4 regions of the Gloeothece verrucosa PCC 7822 genome follow, and region 4 is predicted to be linked to each of the others. Evidence: predicted binding sites of a transcription regulator. Region 4 holds the regulator's gene; each other region holds the start of a gene.

Region 1 (4,217 bases), 2.0 Mb from region 4:
ACCATAACTTTTTTATTTGTGGTTGTTTGAGCAGTTGCCATTTTGCACCTCTTAATTACAAGACAAAGGAAAGTTCCGTAAACAATATCAATTACGGCAAGAATTTTTTATGACAAAAACAAACAACTGATGAAAATTTTCAGGGAGAATAATTTAATCAATAAGCGATTGACAAACTAACTCTATAGCTGCTTGTTGCTGCTCATCAAGACAGGCATAGGGCGTAAAATCTCCTCAATTGTAATCGGAATGATTATAATTGAGCATATTTACGGAGAAAATTTACAATAGTTTATAAAGATGCCATAAGCATGATTTAAAATCGATTTAATCTTGTTTTAATTGACAAATTATAGCAACCGCTCCTGCGCTTAGGACATCTTTTAAACCTCAAACTTAATAGCAATAAGCTTTTAAGTAGTCGGACATAAATAAAGCACTCTATATAAAGAATTGTAAAATGGCTACAATTACCCCACACCCGACACCCGACACCCTACACCCTAACCTCACAGTTAACTTTATTTTTGTCCAGGTACTTACCTTCTGACTTCTGACTTGGGGACTTCTGACTTCTGCTATAACCGCTTTACTTTCCATCGTTAACTAGAGATAATCCAACGCCAATACACTTCATAAGCTGTACTGCATTTAAACTGGTTATTATGATTTTAAGAAAAAACCCTAAAACCATTCCCCATTCCCCTTTCCCCATTCCCCTTTCCCCTTATAACCAACCCCTGACTTCTCAAGCCCTCCACAGCTAGAAGTTTATGATAGACTAAGCACAAGAGCCTCTATGAATGTAACCATCTCTAATCAAGATTTTTGTCCAAGCCATTATGACAACAAACAATCAAGCCCTCTCTCCAGAACTAAAAGCCCGCATTGACAAACTCATCAAAGACAACAAAATTATAGTATTCATGAAGGGCACTAAATTAATGCCCCAATGTGGTTTTTCTAACAACGTCGTTCAAATCATCAGCAGTTTAGGTGTTCCCTTTGAAACCGTTGATGTTTTAGCCGATTTTGAAATCCGTCAAGGCATTAAAGAGTATTCTCAATGGCCTACCATTCCTCAAGTCTATATTAACGGAGAATTTATCGGCGGCTCAGATATCATGATTGAGCTATACAAAGAAGGGAAATTACAAGAAAAGGTTGAGGTCGCTTTAGCTTCCTAATCCACCAGACATCATAAAGGGTAGGCTCAACCTACCCTCCATCATTCTTACAACAACATGGCTAGTAATAATCGGGTTCAGGTTGCGGCAAAGCCATTTCAAAATTAGAAGGATCTCTAAGAAAACGATAAGCGTCCTCTTCTAGACGATGGATAAGATAAGGCTCTAGAATGTTAGTAAGACGCAAACAAGCAAAGAAACCGTCCATATAAGCACGCATTTCCTCAAACCGATGACCTCTGTTCCACATATCCACTAGATCATCAGTGAGCTTTTGGTAATAACGGATCGTTTGAGTATCTTGAAGCATGGATGACAAAAAAATTAAAGAGGACAGGTAAGTAAGAGGAGCTTTTTTAGACACAAGGCGATAGTGTAAACTATACAGTCAAACTAACGCTACTGAACAGGCTAATAAGCAGTGAAATGATACACACTTTACACTTTTATTGTATCGTTGAAATCACGAAAATTTAACCCCGCCAGCAGACTCAACCTAGAAAAAGCTCCCTAAAGGAAGTTTGTTGAAGATTTTAGCGCCACACTACGTAGCGAATGTTACAACATCTTGACATGAGCTTCTGATAGCCTAAATGCTATGAGTTTCAGAAGGATAAAACTAAGGTGGGATTGGTTTATATATCTATTGTTGAGGGCAACCCCCATTTAAGATCGTTACTAGCTTGGCATTTGCAGCAATCTGGTTATTTAGTACAACAATTTGCCAATCTACAACAGGCTAAACAAGCCTTTTCTAATCGTCAACCAACCCTAGTCATTATAGATTCTGACTTGCCCGATGGAGACGGACTAGAACTATGTCAGTGGCTATATCAGCAACGACAATCTTTAATTTTGGTTCTCTCAGCCAGAAATGGAGAAAAAGACGTAGTTGCTGGCTTACAATCAGGAGCCGATGACTATTTGAGAAAACCGTTTGGGATGCAAGAATTTATGGCAAGAGTTGAAGTCTTAGTCAGACGTTTGAGGGTTTCTAGCGCCCCCTTGCATTTAGATTACGGTTGCTTAAAAATTGACTTGGCACAGCGTCGAGTTCAATTTAAAGGAGAATTTATCGAGTTAACTCCTCAAGAATTTAGTTTACTCTACGTTCTTGCTCAAGCTGACGGCGCACCCCTATCCCGTTCAGAATTGTTACGCCGCGCTTGGCCTGAGGCTATTGATAATCCTCGTACCATAGACACTCACGTCCTCTCTTTGCGAAAGAAAATCGAAACTGATCCCAGACAACCCAGTCTGATACAAACCGTTCGCAACGTAGGATATCGATTTAACATCGAAAGTCTCGAGGAACTTAATTCTACCCCAACCCCTCCGGCTGCGGTCATCTCCTCCGCTCATCATCACCAAAATAATGGGCATCAGATGGCTAGAATGATGGTAAAACAGTCTTAAGCGGCTACATACCTAGAAGGCTAGTTGAGATTAGGTAACAGGCAACAAAAAAAGGATAGATGATTTGTTGGCAAATTTAATCACACTTTAAATGGGCCCTAGCTGAATTCATCAAACATGGCCTGACTTTGAGCTTGTTTTAATTGTTCGTGTAAGTTCTCCCAATTCAAAGAAGCGGCTGTATTTTTTAGCTGGATTTGTCCTTGATGTAAATACATCACCTCCGTAGCAAACTGTCGCACCAGATCCAACTGATGATTAACCATGATAATAGCCGTTTCGCTGCTGTGGGATAAATTAATAAGAACCTCCATCAAATGATTTCCATTACCCACATCTAAGGCAGAGGTCGGTTCATCGAGCAGTAAAACTTGCGGCTGCATCATTAACCCTCGAGCGATCGCTACTAATTGGCGTTGTCCCACAGACAACTGTAACTCCGAACGCTCAAACCATTCAAAGGGAATAGATAAACGAGAAGTCCAAGTCTCTATCCGTTGTTGAATTTCCCCTTTTGACAACTGCTGCAACCGCAACGGATAAGTTAACGCTTTCTCCACCGTCATTCCTAACAATTTGGGTTCTTGAGGCACTAGCACCACTCGTTGACGCAGTTGAATCACAGGCAGTTGATTTAAGGATTGCTCTTCGAGTTCAATTAATCCGGAAGTTGGGTCATCAAGTCGGTTAAGAAGTCGTAGCAAAGTAGTTTTCCCGGCTCCTGATGGGCCCACAATTCCCAAGCGTTCCCCCTTTTCAAGCATAAAAGAAATATCTTGTAATAGAAATTGAGAACCTCTCGATAAAGCTAAACTAACTTGTTTGAGTTTTAATAGATTAGTCATTAGTCATTAGTCATTAGTTATTAGTCATTGGTCATTAGTCATTAAGTACCTGGACATAAATAAAGCACTCTGTACCCGCGAATTTTAAAACGCCCACAATTCCCCCACACCCCACACCCCACACCCAAGATAAGGAGTACAGCCCTATTCGGGTGTTCCCTTTCTTTGATAGGATCAAACAAGACAAAGATTGTAAAATTTCCCATGACATCACAAACCATCTCGAATTGGTCAGATTTACTGCAACAGCTACTGGCAAAACAATCCCTCAGCCAAAACCAAGCAGCCCAACTCATGCAGGGATGGTTAAATGAAGAGATTGAACCTGTTGTCTCAGGAGCTATTTTAGCCGCCATTCAAGCCAAAGGGGTAAGTGCTGAAGAATTAGCGGGAATGGCACAAGTTTTAATGGCGCAATCATTATACCAAAATCCTATTAACCACAACCAACCGGTTATTGATACTTGCGGAACCGGTGGCGATGGGGCCTCTACCTTTAATATATCTACTGCCGTTGCTTTCGTTGCCGCCGCCGCCGGGGTAAAAGTGGCCAAACATGGAAATCGTTCGGCCTCTTCTAAAGTGGGGTCAGCAGATGTGTTAGAGTATTTGGGCATTCATCTGGCTGCTCCGGCTCCACAAGTAGAAGCCGCTTTAGAGGAAGTCGGCATAACCTTTTTATTCGCACCAGGTTGGCATCCGGCTCTCAAAAGTGTGGCAGCCATGCGAAAAAGTTTGAAAATCCGAACCGTTTTTAATTTATTGGGCC
Region 2 (4,217 bases), 1.4 Mb from region 4:
CGGATACCTGCTGGCAGTACAAACCAAAGATGCGGAGTTAGCCAAAGAATTTCTGCAATCCTCTTATTCTCGAGAAGCGATCGCCGGTACATCAGATTTAGTGTTTGAACAGTACAAAGGGGTTAACCTCATTGCTCAACGTCCCCTATCAGCTAATAAAAATAACGTCACTTTGGGATCTAGTGCCGTTGTAGCCGATTTTGTGCTATTTGCCAACGATCCGAAAGTCTTACGCGATGCTATTAATAATGTTCAAGTTCCTGGACTCAATTTAAAGGGCGCTAATTATTATCAACAAGCTTTAAAGACCATTGAAGACCCTCGCATTGGCCTAGTTTACGGGAATTTACCCGCCTTATCCGCTTGGATAGCTAATGCACCTGTACCCGAAACCCCAGAAGTGGCCCAAATGCTGACCGTAGCATTTTCGATTAAGTCCGAAGGTTTAGCCGCTCAAACCGCCTTATTTGGGGTAGAAGGAGCCGCCAAACGGATTCCCGCTTTATCTCAACCGGTGGGAGCCTTAAATTATGTCCCCGCTAATACCATTGTCACCGCCGCCGGCACCAATCTCAACCAATTTTGGCAAACGGTAGAAACCGGTTTAGCCGCTAATAGTCCGTTACAACAGTTAGTAAAACAGCTTATAAGCCGTTTAGAAGCTCCTTTAGGTTTAAATTTACCTGAAGATATTTTTAAGTGGGTTAAAGGCGAATATAGCTTGGCTCTAGTGCCAAATCCCGAAGGGGATCAACCCGATTGGATCTTTGTCGCTCAGAAAGTGCCCGGGGTAGAGACATCCTCAGCCATCACCCATTTAGATGATTTAGCCAAACAGCAGGGCTATAGCGTGGGAAGTTTGCCCTTGTTTGATAGCACGGTCACCGCTTGGACGAAGTTAAGCACGGCTACAGAAACAGGAGGAGGTTCTTTAGCGCGTCTTAATGCTCAGGTAAAAGGGGTCCATACAAATACTGATCAATATGAAATAATTGCCTCTTCTGTTGAAGCGATGTCTCAAGCATTGGCGGCACAAAAAACCTCTTTAATTGACAGTGAAAAATTCCAACAGGCTATTTCGGCTTTGCCTAGGGAAAATGACGGATACTTTTATGTAGACTGGAATAAGAGTGAGCCAATTATTGAGCAAAAGTTACCGATTGTTCGGGTTATACAATTAGCTGGCAAACCTTTATTTAATAATCTGCGCTCTCTGACCTTGAGTAGTCAAGGAACTGAGCAGGGAATTGCCCGCGCCACAGTCTTTTTTAAATTAGGTGTGAGATAAAATCTACATACAAAGACTCTGTTCACTCATATCAATACTCATGATTAAATCATCCTGATATTGGAAAAATTGATTGGTTTCTTTATAGGCATTAGTGTAGTATGTTGTAGTATTTTTGACGGTATCTTTGCCAGAAAAAACAACATAAATTGCACAATAGGATTTTCCGTTAACTGTTGTGGGTCTAGCTTCGTAGTCATAGGAAGAATTAAAAGGAACTTTTCCACTGCTTTGCAAATAAAAACATTTAGTTGCAGGAGTTCCTTGTTGACTCACCGGAACTATATTAGGATAAACATCTTTAGGATAGTAACCATTTTCTAATCTAAAAATTCTCAGTTCTTTAGCCATACAACTCATCTGAATTTTTGCGTCTCCATATTTAAATTTATCTATCGTAGCCACATAAGAAGGAAAAGCGAAAGCGGCTAATATCCCCAAAATGATCACAGTAATTAACATCTCTAACAGAGTAAATCCTGAATTTGAGGATGAGCTTGACAAATTCTTTAACGACTTATAGCGGTAAATCAGTAGAGTTACGATCAGAGTATTCATGGGCTTAGTCGGTTAAAAATTTAAGTTAATTTAAATAAAATAATAAAAATATAGTTGATGTAAGTTCTTAAAGATTATTGTGCCCAGATTTAAGCTAAAACATAGCAATGGCTGCCGACAATGTTGAGTGCGGTCCGTTGGTGAATCTATGCTATAGGTAAACAAGAAGATTAAGAATTTAACTTTTTTTTGGGTAAGTATAGAGAAAAGCTAAAGAGTTTGTTAAGATTGTTACCAAAAGTGAGCCATCAAGAGAACACACATCATGACCCAAAACGGACATTCCAAATCCATAGTCGTTGCGCCCTCCATTTTATCGGCTGACTTTAGCCGCCTCGGAGAAGAAATACAAGCCATAGATAAAGCCGGCGCAGACTGGGTACACGTAGACGTGATGGATGGGCGCTTTGTTCCCAACATCACCATCGGTCCACTGATCGTAGAAGCTATTCGTCCTTATACCAAAAAGCCTCTAGACGTTCACTTAATGATCGTCGAACCCGAAAAATATGTCGCTGACTTTGCTAAAGCCGGCGCTGATATTATTTCAGTTCATGCGGAACATAACGCTTCACCCCACTTACACCGTACTCTCGGCCAAATTCGGGAATGCGGAAAACAGGCGGGTGTAGTTCTTAACCCCTCTACCCCTTTAGACTTTATAGAATATGTTTTAGAGTTATGCGATTTAGTATTAATTATGAGCGTTAACCCCGGTTTTGGGGGCCAAAGCTTTATTCCTGAAGTTGTACCTAAAATTCAAAAATTGCGTCAAATGTGTGATGAACGGGGATTAGATCCTTGGATTGAAGTTGATGGCGGATTAAAACCGGATAACACTTGGCAAGTTTTAGAAGCGGGTGCTAATGCGATCGTAGCGGGTTCGGCTGTATTTAAGGCTTCTGATTATTCTAAAGCCATTGAAGGCATCCGCCACAGCAAGCGTCCTCAAGCTCAATTAGCTAGTGTTTAATTATTTCTCCTTAAATTAACTCTTGTAACAGGTGGTTCAGGTTTTGTACCGCCTGTTTTGTTCTGAGTTAGGAAGTTGTGTTACGACGGACTGTTAAACTCAGATCTTGCACCTGTCTCTAATGGTATTCGTGAGGGTAGGGTGTAGGGGGTAGGGTGTGGGGTGTAGTGAAATATTGGGCGAAAAAATAATAAAAAGAAAGAGTATTAATCATGTAACTCCGAATAATGTCTCACTAATTGTAAAATCTCTTTAATTTACCTATTCCCCATCCCCGACACCCCACACCCGACACCGATCTCAACACGGAGATCGGTTGGTGCAAGATATGAGTTAAACCTAGGCGATGTTCAACGAGGGTAGCCGCCTAACACACCCTACTTAACTTAATTAAAACCCAATAACCTCTGATAACGACTAAGAGCAATTAAAGGGAAATATTGCAAATAGAGATGGTATTTAAGATAAAAATGACAGGGAAAACCCGTGCCCGTAAAATAACTTTCATCCCATGTCCCATCTGGGCGCTGAGTCGCCAACAGATAATTGACCCCTCTTTCAAGGGCCGTTTTCGCAAATTTTCCGGTCGCTTCTCCGGCGGCTAATAAGCCAATTAAGCCCCAGGCGGTTTGAGAGGCGGTACTGTCTCCTTTTCCTCTCAAGGCAGGATTATTATAACTAAAACAAGTTTCGCCCCAACCCCCATCAGGATTTTGACAACCCACTAACCAAGCCGCACCCTTTTCAATCTGTGCTTGATGGGTAACGGGTGCAATCGCGGCTAAAGCGGATAAAGCCCCACTGGTACCATAAATATAATTTACGCCCCAACGACCAAACCAACTCCCATCCGCTTCTTGTTCTTGTTCTAAGTAAGCGATCGCTCTTTTTACCCGGTCATGATCCATACTTAACTCACAAGTGCCCAACATTTCTAACACTCGTGCCGTTACATCGGCGGTATTCGGGTCAATCATCGCCTTTAAATCAGCATAGGGCAAATAATTGAGCCAATTTTGGTCATTATTAACATCAAAAGCCCCCCAGCCGCCAGCCTTACATTGCATGGTGGCCATCCAGCGCACACAACGCCGCATCGCCCCATATTTAAGCTGTTCATCGGGCATTTTCACCTGTTCGAGGGCCATCACCACCACAGCCGAATCATCTAAGTCAGGATACCAACGGTTATCAAATTCAAACGCCCATCCGCCGGGAGTTCCTTCTTTATTCTTGACTGCCCAGTCTCCATAGTCGAGAATTTGTTTATCTAATAACCATTGTGCCCCTTTTACTAAAACCGGCTCATCGGGTTTTAATCCCGATTCTACCAAGGCACGCAGCACCCAAGCGGTATCCCAAACCGGTGAAATACAGGGTTGAACGTGATAAGTCTCT
Region 3 (4,217 bases), 870 kb from region 4:
GGTTTTTCCATCCACAAAAGGAACACCAAAATGTTGCTCGAGCAATTCCTCTTGAGAACGTCCAAAAAGTTTCTCGCCTGCGGGATTAATAAATTTAATATTTCCTTGGTTATTTACGACAATTAACCCATCAGAGATAGTGGTAATAATGCGGCTTAAACGATCTTCACTTTCTCGTAAGGCGATCTCGGCTTGAGTTTTTTCGCTAATATCCACCACTTGACCCACTAAATTTAGGGGTTTGTCTTGTTCGTCTCTAATCAATCCTACGTGAAGCATTCCATAAAGAACTTGGCCTTTTTTGGTTAAATAACGTTTTTCCAGACGGTAGTAGGCAATTTCTCCGGCTAATAATTTTTGATGGAGAGGTATTTCATTTTTTAGGTCATCAGGATAGGTTAAATCTCCACAAGTGCGCTTGAGTAATTCGGCTTCTGTAAAACCCATCATCTGAGAAAATGCCTCATTAACTCGCACTAATTTTCCTTCTGGAGTAGCTATGGCTATGCCTATAGGCGAGTGTTGAAAGACTAGCCGGAATTGTTCTTCACTTTTTTTAAGGGCTTCTTCGGCTCGTTTTCGCTCAGTAATATCTTCAGAAATACAGAGTAAATATTGCGGTTGATCTTGCTCATCGTAAAGGGGAATTTTTACGGTATGAAGTAGTCTTTTTCCTAACGAGTAGCTATCCGCCTCTTCTTCGGGGATTTCTAGCGGCATACGGCGGGCAAAAGTCTCTCGATCTTTTTGGTAAAAAAATTCGGCTTGCGAGTCAGAGAAATGCTCAAAAGTTGTTGAACCGATGGCTTCTGTGGCACTGATTCCAAAAATTTTTTCACAGGTTTTGTTCCATAAAATTATTTGACTAAATGTTTCGGGTTTACCATCTTTAACAAAGACCGCTAAGGGTAAATGGTCAATCATCGTTTGTAAAAAATTGCGGGTTTGCTGAATTTCTGCCTCAGTCTGTTTTCGCTTAGTAATATCGTGAGCAACAGCATAAATTAACCCTTCTTCTACATAAGGAACGGCTGTCAAAGTTAACCAGCGATAAGTTCCTTCTCGAGTGCGATAGCGATTTTCAAAGTGGTAAGTTAATTGTCCTCTACCTAGTCGTTCGATTTCTGTTAAGGCGGCTTCTCGTTCATCAGGATGAATTAATTCTATGAAGGGTTGACTTATGAGTTCTTCTGTAGAATATCCTAGCGTAGTTTCCCAAGCAGGATTTAAGCATTTGAAATAGCCATCAAATCCAGCAATACAAAGTAGGTCTAATGAAAGCGTAAAAAAACGCTCTCGTTGTATTTCAGCTTGTTTAGGTTCGGTAACATCAGTTTTAACGCCAATACAATTGGTACAATTTCCTTGCTCGTCTTGGCTATAATTTTTTAGGATAACCTGACAGGTTTTTGCTGCTTGACTAGATTCTCTGAGCTTTTTTAGACCATTTTGTTTCAAATTATCTTTTTGAAACTCTAACAAATGTTGTCTTATTTTAAGCTTTGTTTCTAGTAATTTGTTTTCTTCTCTAGCTGCCTGCAATTCTTCTTCCAGGGATTTAATTTTTATTTGTGCTTCTAATAAGTTTTCTTCTAATTGAGTTTTTGAATAAGCCAGAGATTGAGCCAAACTGGAATATTTTTTCAATTTTATTATCCAAGAGATTAGGATAAATAACACGAGTCCTCCTAGACTTAAATTAAGACTTTCTGTAGCGAGATGATAGCTCATAGATACTCTGACTGGCCTGTTGCTCTTGGGATAGCATTAGTAAAATAGGAATTTTTTTGAACGAGTGTTAAGTTATGGATTCCAAGGGGAATCTTTTAACTTAGTGCCCCTAGGTACATAAACTTAGTGATTAAGATTTTGTTTCATATTTAAGTTTCTTGAGGTTGAATTACGCTATAGCTATAGGATTTTTGATGATTGGAATGATTTTTTACTAAAAAAGTAAATTGATAACTCTAAATTAATTATAAAATTTATTCAGGCTAAATGAGCAATTTCACTTCAACTATTTGGCTTTTTCAAGAAAACTTTAAACTTTTTTACCAATAGTCTTCCTTTTTAAAGTTTATATCAAGTCAATTTATAAAAAATGTTAAGAGCCATTGTATTATTGCAATTTTTGTGATAATAAGATTACTCCTGTGCCTGGAACGATCCCGAAACTTTTATTAAGTTTTTTAATTATTTTGAGATTTAGTAAAATTTGATACAGAATTATATGCTATATATATTAAAGAGGCTAAGTAAACCCCCTAAAAAATCCATCAGCAATTTGGAGGCAAGGATTATGTCTGCTCAACAACAAGCTCGCGCTCTCATGGCTCGCCATCATCAGATCATCAAAAATCGTCAACAATCAATGCTAGGACGTACAGCCGCAGAAATTGGCTTAGAAATGGACGAAGTAGAATATTGGAGTACAATACAGGGTAAGCCGCAGTCGAGTTTCAGGGCAACCTACGATCGTTCTCATGCAGCATTAAGTTAAAATAGCCAGCTAAAAGCAGAAAAAACCGCAATTGAGCCATATCCACACCAATAACATCGATCAGTTACAATTTATAGTGCTAGGTAGGGGTTTTCCGATCAAAGAATACCCCCTCTTTTTTTAGCTCTTGAGTAGCACGAGCTTTTTTATTGAATAATTCATTAGGATCGAATAGAACCGACTCCTATTATTATTGAGCATGACTATTGTTCGAGTTGAAAATCTCAGCAAAATTTATCCGGTTGCCATTAAACAACCTGGAATTAAAGGCACCCTCAAACACTTTTTTCAGCGTCAATACCGAGAAATTAAAGCGGTTCAAGATATTTCTTTCAGCATTGAAGCCGGGGAAATGGTGGGTTTTTTAGGACCTAATGGTGCCGGCAAAACCACCACCCTGAAAATGCTCACTGGACTAATTCACCCTTCATCAGGACAGGTTCGAGTAGCGGGTTATGTTCCCTTTCGCCGCCAACCCCAATTTTTAAGCAAAACTAGCCTGGTGATGGGGCAAAAACAGCAATTACTCTGGGATTTACCGGCTCTGGACTCTTTAAAAATCAATGCAGCCATTTATAATCTTTCTGATCAGGTTTTTGAGCAACGTTTAGGAGAGTTATCGGAAATGCTCTCTTTACAACAAAAACTCACTCAACCAGTGAGAAAACTCTCTTTAGGGGAACGGATGAAAGCTGAATTATTAGCGGCTTTGCTTCATCATCCCCAGGTTTTATTTTTGGATGAACCGACTTTAGGGTTAGATGTGAATGCACAAGTGGCTGTGCGAGAATTTTTACGAGAGTATAATTTACGCTATCAAGCAACAATTCTGCTCACTAGCCACTATATGGCAGATATTACAGCTTTGTGTAAGCGCGTGTTGCTCATCCATCAAGGACAATTAATGTATGATGGGGCTTTGGAAGAATTATTAGAACGGTTTGCTCCTTGTCGCGAGGTGAAGGTAGAGTTAGCTCATCCGGTAGAAAAAGCACATTTAGCCCAATTTGGCGAAATTGAAGCCATTGATGGGCAAGAAGTCCGTTTTTTAATCCAACGGGAAAAATTAACCACCACCATCGCTCAAATTTTGGCACAGTTAGAGGTGTTAGATTTAAGTGTGAGTGAACCTCCCATAGAAGAAGTTATTGGGCGTTTGTTTTTAAGCGGCAAAGTTTCTCTTACCTCTTAGTAGTTTTTTCTGTTTGATTATGAAGCCTCTGTTTAAGAAAGCAATTGTTTTACTAGGCGCTTATTATGCCCATATGTTGGAATATCGGGCGGAAATTTTTTTATGGGCTTTATCAGGTTCCTTGCCTCTGATTTTAATGGGAGTTTGGATAGAGGCATCAAAAAATGGCCATTTTGGACTTGATTCTCTTCAGTTTGTCCGCTACTTTTTTGCCGTTTTTTTGGTGCGACAACTGACGGTTGTTTGGGTAATCTGGGATTTTGAGAAAGAAGTTGTAGAGGGTGTTCTTTCTTTTCGACTGTTACAACCGCTTGACCCTATATGGCATCATCTGGCTAGACATTTATCTGAAAAAGTCGCTCGTATTCCTGTCGTGTTGTTTTTTATTATCTTGTTCTTTGTGCTATATCCTCAATCCGCTTGGGTTCCCAGTTACAGCCGTTTATTTTTGTTTACTGTTGCCATCATTGTCGCTTTTTTTGTTCGATTTATTATTCAATATACCTTTGCTATGCTGGCTTTTTG
Region 4 (4,217 bases):
TCCAACGCCGCCGCCACCGGTTCTGTAAAAGTTGCCGCATCAGTGGTGATCGAATCCGGGATAGGATGAAGATTAGTAACTGGTAGAGTCAGATAATCCGCAAAAGCCCCATGACGGTTAACAATACCCAAAACCGTGCGATTTTCACAGTGAGTCGGTTGTCCTGTGCGGCAAAAACGACAATAACCGCAACTGGCGTTAATTTCTCCTACTACCCGTTTATTGATCAGATGTTCGGGTCCGTTTTCTACCAGTCCGACAAATTCATGGCCGAGAACACCTTTATAGGGATAATAACCTCTGAGTAATTCTAGATCAGTATTACAAATTCCTGCCCGTAAAACTCGTACACAAACCTCACCAGATGGAGGAGAAGGAGTTGGGATATCGGTACGCAGGTGAAGTTGTTGGTTTTCTAGCCAAAGTCCTTTCATATAATTTTCTTTATTATTAGGGTGTTTTATTTAAATAGCGTTCTATCAATAAGATAGCCACCAGGTCATCAATAGGACGAGGAGGAAGCCGCATTCCTTGAGGGATAAACCACTGTAACCCTTTGGGGGGATACATTTCCCAATAGCGATCACGGGCTTCTAGTGAGCTATTTCTCTCATCTACCATCACAATAGGAATAGACTCGGCTAATTCTGTTTCTAGTTTAGCCTTCCAAGTTTTAGAGGTGGTTTGGTTTCCCATGACTAATAATTCGATGGGATACTGTTGAAATAGGGTGTTTATGACCGAGATCGCGCCATCTGATTCTACTACCTCATGATAATAAATCTGACGGTCATTTCCCATAATCGCCACACCACATTTATCTCTACCGGGATCAAATCCTAAAATCATCGGAGCTACCTACTATTAACCAATGACTTAAGTGCTAAAAATCACTTTACCATCTCGGACGGCAACCAAGCGAAGTTTTAGCGGTCCGGCGGTATAGGTGGGTTCAGATGCAACTGCTTGAATTTCATCTAAAGGTTGTTCACTGCTGTTAACTTGTTGAATAAACTGAACCAATTTTGTTAAACTTCCATCTCCAATTTGAATGGTCCCTAAAATGCCTTGTCTCCTGGCTCTAAATTGAGCGGCTGATAAGAGAATATCTAATCTTTTTTGAATTTCTTCTTCGGTCAAATTTCCTGAATCTATAGATACAGCCGCTATTTCTTGTTCTTCGTCAAAAATTTTTTGATTGGGAACCACATCAGCAAAGACTCTAATTTCTTGTTCTCCTAAAACATAATTGCCGGCTGAAATTATTCGGACCACATATTCTCCCCCATCTTTTAGGGTTTGAATTAATTGTTCCACTTGAGCTTTAGTAATTTTTACCAGTCTTTCATCTGTATTTTTACTTTCAGGTCGAGTGGCCATTATGGCGGTTCTATTTGCCTCTTGTAAAAGTTGATCGATCACTTTGATAATTGTATCAGACTCAGGTCGAGTTAAGCGAAATGCTCCTAAAGATAGAACTTGTCCTTTAAGAATTGCTATTTTTCTTTCCCGTAAGTCTTGATAATTTTGATAATATTGTTCTAAGACTTCTACTTCTCGTTTCAGAAAAGCCAACTGATTTTCTAATTCTCCTAATTTTTCTTCTCGACTTTTCAGATTTTCATCTTTTTGAGCGATGGCTTTATCTAAGAAAGAAATTTTACTATCACGTTGCTTAATTTGGTTTTGTAATTTATTTTTCGCTTTTTCTAATTGTTGAATCCGAGACTGATTTTCGGCAATAATTTGATCTTGTTGAGTTAATTGTTGATTTTGTTGGGCAAGTTTTTTATCTTGTTGAGCTAGGCTATTTTCTCGTTCAGTTAATTGTTGATCTTTTTCTTGTACTTGCTTTTGAATATTCTCAATGGTTTGGGTTAACTTTTGCCTTTGCTCCACCAGATCTTGACGTTCTTCTAATAGAGATTGAATATCCGAGCGTAAAATTGTTAATTGACTCGATACTTGATCAAATTGACTTCGAGATTTTTTAAAATCTTTATTTAGCTGAGAAAGACGTTTTTGAATTGATGTCTGTTTAGTTTGAGCGATATTTAATTCTTTTTCTATAGAGGTTTTCTCTTCTTTAACGGTTTGTAAATTGGTTTCAAGTTTTTTAATGGCATCTCGACGTTCATTGAGCAATTTATCCAGGTCAAAAACGCCTTGACGTAGAGACTTACTTAAACTAAATAACAACGCCAAGGTTGAACCTGCAATGGCTATCCCTGTTACAATAGTAACAAGCACTGCTGTCTGACGAGGACGCAGATTAAATAATCTCAGCTTTTTTTTGCCGATCTTGCTTCCTATGCGATCTCCTAATGCAGCGATTAACCCTCCTAAAATCAGGATTGCTGTAATTAGGATAAAGGCGCTAGTCATGATTGTAACTGCTCTTGGATAGAGTTAAGTAAACTGTTGACTCAGAGCGACGGGATTATGAACAGTAATTTTTTTCTTATGGATTGAAATCATGCCTTCTTGTCGCAAATCTCCTAATAGACGAGTAACAGTGACTCGGGTAGAGCCAATGGCTTCTGCGATCGCCTGGTGAGATAGCTTTAAATCAATTCGAATGCCATCTGGTGTAGGGACACCAAAATCTCGACACAGAATTAATAAGAAACTCACCAACCGAGAACCCATATCTCGGTGAGCTAAGGTTTCAATCATCATCTCGGTTTGTAAAATCCGTGACGACAATCCCTGTAACATTAACATCGATAATTCAGGATTATTTTTGAGGGCTAACTCTACCTGATCAATCGGTGCTGAAAGTAATTCTACAGGGGTAAAGGCCACAGAATGATAAAACCGGTCTGAGCGTTCTCCTGTTATGAGAGATAGTACCCCAAATACGCTATTTTCGCGCAACAAGGCTACTGTGATTTCTTCTCCGGCTTCATAAACTCGCGAGAGTTTAACAGCCCCCTTGAGCAGAAAGTAAACTCTCTCTGCCGGATCACCCGGGAAGAAAATGGTTTTTCCTCTCTCATAGGATTCTACGACAGGGGGATAGTTACCGCCACCGATGCGACGAAAGACTGCAGCTAAAGGTTTATCTTGAGTCAGGGATAGATCCATCACACTTAACACAGAGAGGAAAATAAAAGGTTCTTTGAGACTTAATCGAGTCTTAAATTAATAAATATTAAACACACTTCCTAGCCAACTGGCAAAATTTTTAGGGACTTTTTGTTTAACAATGGTTTTATGGGGGGTGTGAGTCTCGATGAAGGCATACATTCAAAGATTATAACCATCCCTTTTGACGCTCTCAACTTACGGCCAAGAAATTTTACCCTTTGAACCACTATGTTAGATTTAAACGGAAAGAACGCGCTTGTTACAGGCATTGCCAATAATCGTTCCATCGCTTGGGGGATTGCCCAGCAGTTACACAAAGCCGGAGCCAATCTTGGTATAACCTTTTTACCAGATGATAAAGGACGTTTTGAAAAAAAGGTGCGAGAGTTAGTAGAACCCCTCAATCCTAGCATATTTGTGCCTTGTGACGTACAGAATCAAGAACAGATTGAGGCAACTTTTGCAACCCTCGCTGATCAATGGGGAAAGCTTGACATTTTGATCCATTGTTTGGCTTTTGCCGATAAGGAGGGTTTAACCGGAGATTTTAGTGCTATTTCTCGGGAGGCTTTCCAGCAATCTTTAGAAATTAGTACCTATTCTCTAACCCGTTTGGCTAAATACGCTAAACCTTTGATGACAGAAGGCGGCAGTATTGTCACTCTCACTTATTTAGGGGGAGTGAAAGTCATTCCTAATTATAATTTGATGGGCATTGCTAAGGCCGGTTTAGATATGAGTGTTCGTTATTTGGCGGCTGAGTTAGGACCTCATAACATTCGCGTCAATGGGATTTCTGCCGGACCGATCCGGACTCTGGCTTCTTCTGCGGTGGGCGGTATTTTAGATATGATTCATCATGTAGAAAAAACTGCCCCTTTAAGACGTACTGTCACTCAGACAGAAGTGGGAAATACGGCGGCTTTTTTGTGTAGTGATTTATCGAGTGGCATTACTGGACAAATTATCTACGTGGATGCTGGTTACGAAATCATGGGAATGTAATTTTTTTAGTCATTAGTCTTTAGTCCTTGGTCATTAGTCTTTAGTCTTGAATTTTATTCTCAATTACTGAGCTTTAATCCCTCATTAATGATAGCTAGACGACTTTGACTGATGACTAACCA

The links. The regulator NtcA, encoded in region 4, controls nitrogen genes in cyanobacteria. The targets are predictions, from matches to a motif close to TTTGTANCNNNNGNTACAAA.
Region 1: CYAN7822_RS12270 (DUF6761 family protein) is a predicted target of NtcA. The motif match lies at 1,733-1,752, and genes of this name have one in related genera.
Region 2: rpe (ribulose-phosphate 3-epimerase) is a predicted target of NtcA. The motif match lies at 2,065-2,084, and genes of this name have one in related genera.
Region 3: gifA (glutamine synthetase inactivation factor IF7A) is a predicted target of NtcA. The motif match lies at 2,206-2,225, and genes of this name have one in related genera.

Annotation. Positions count from the first base shown of each region.
Region 1 covers NC_014501.1:2,791,853-2,796,069, reverse strand. Annotated here, with positions in the region: gene CYAN7822_RS39430 (DUF4347 domain-containing protein) at 1-41, opposite strand, end outside; gene grxD (Grx4 family monothiol glutaredoxin) at 843-1,187, shown strand; gene CYAN7822_RS12270 (DUF6761 family protein) at 1,249-1,497, opposite strand; gene CYAN7822_RS12265 (response regulator transcription factor) at 1,812-2,603, shown strand; gene CYAN7822_RS12260 (ABC transporter ATP-binding protein) at 2,702-3,448, opposite strand; gene trpD (anthranilate phosphoribosyltransferase) at 3,653-4,217, shown strand, end outside.
Region 2 covers NC_014501.1:133,573-137,789, reverse strand. Annotated here, with positions in the region: gene CYAN7822_RS00595 (DUF3352 domain-containing protein) at 1-1,288, shown strand, start outside; gene CYAN7822_RS00590 (prepilin-type N-terminal cleavage/methylation domain-containing protein) at 1,292-1,846, opposite strand; gene rpe (ribulose-phosphate 3-epimerase) at 2,112-2,819, shown strand; gene shc (squalene--hopene cyclase) at 3,206-4,217, opposite strand, start outside.
Region 3 covers NC_014501.1:5,702,564-5,706,780, forward strand. Annotated here, with positions in the region: gene CYAN7822_RS25665 (PAS domain S-box protein) at 1-1,731, opposite strand, end outside; gene gifA (glutamine synthetase inactivation factor IF7A) at 2,300-2,500, shown strand; gene CYAN7822_RS25675 (ABC transporter ATP-binding protein) at 2,700-3,692, shown strand; gene CYAN7822_RS25680 (ABC transporter permease) at 3,712-4,217, shown strand, end outside.
Region 4 covers NC_014501.1:4,830,243-4,834,459, forward strand. Annotated here, with positions in the region: gene CYAN7822_RS21500 (MDR/zinc-dependent alcohol dehydrogenase-like family protein) at 1-434, opposite strand, end outside; gene CYAN7822_RS21505 (pre-16S rRNA-processing nuclease YqgF) at 451-849, opposite strand; gene CYAN7822_RS21510 (DUF3084 domain-containing protein) at 877-2,385, opposite strand; gene ntcA (global nitrogen regulator NtcA) at 2,410-3,087, opposite strand; gene fabI (enoyl-ACP reductase FabI) at 3,319-4,095, shown strand.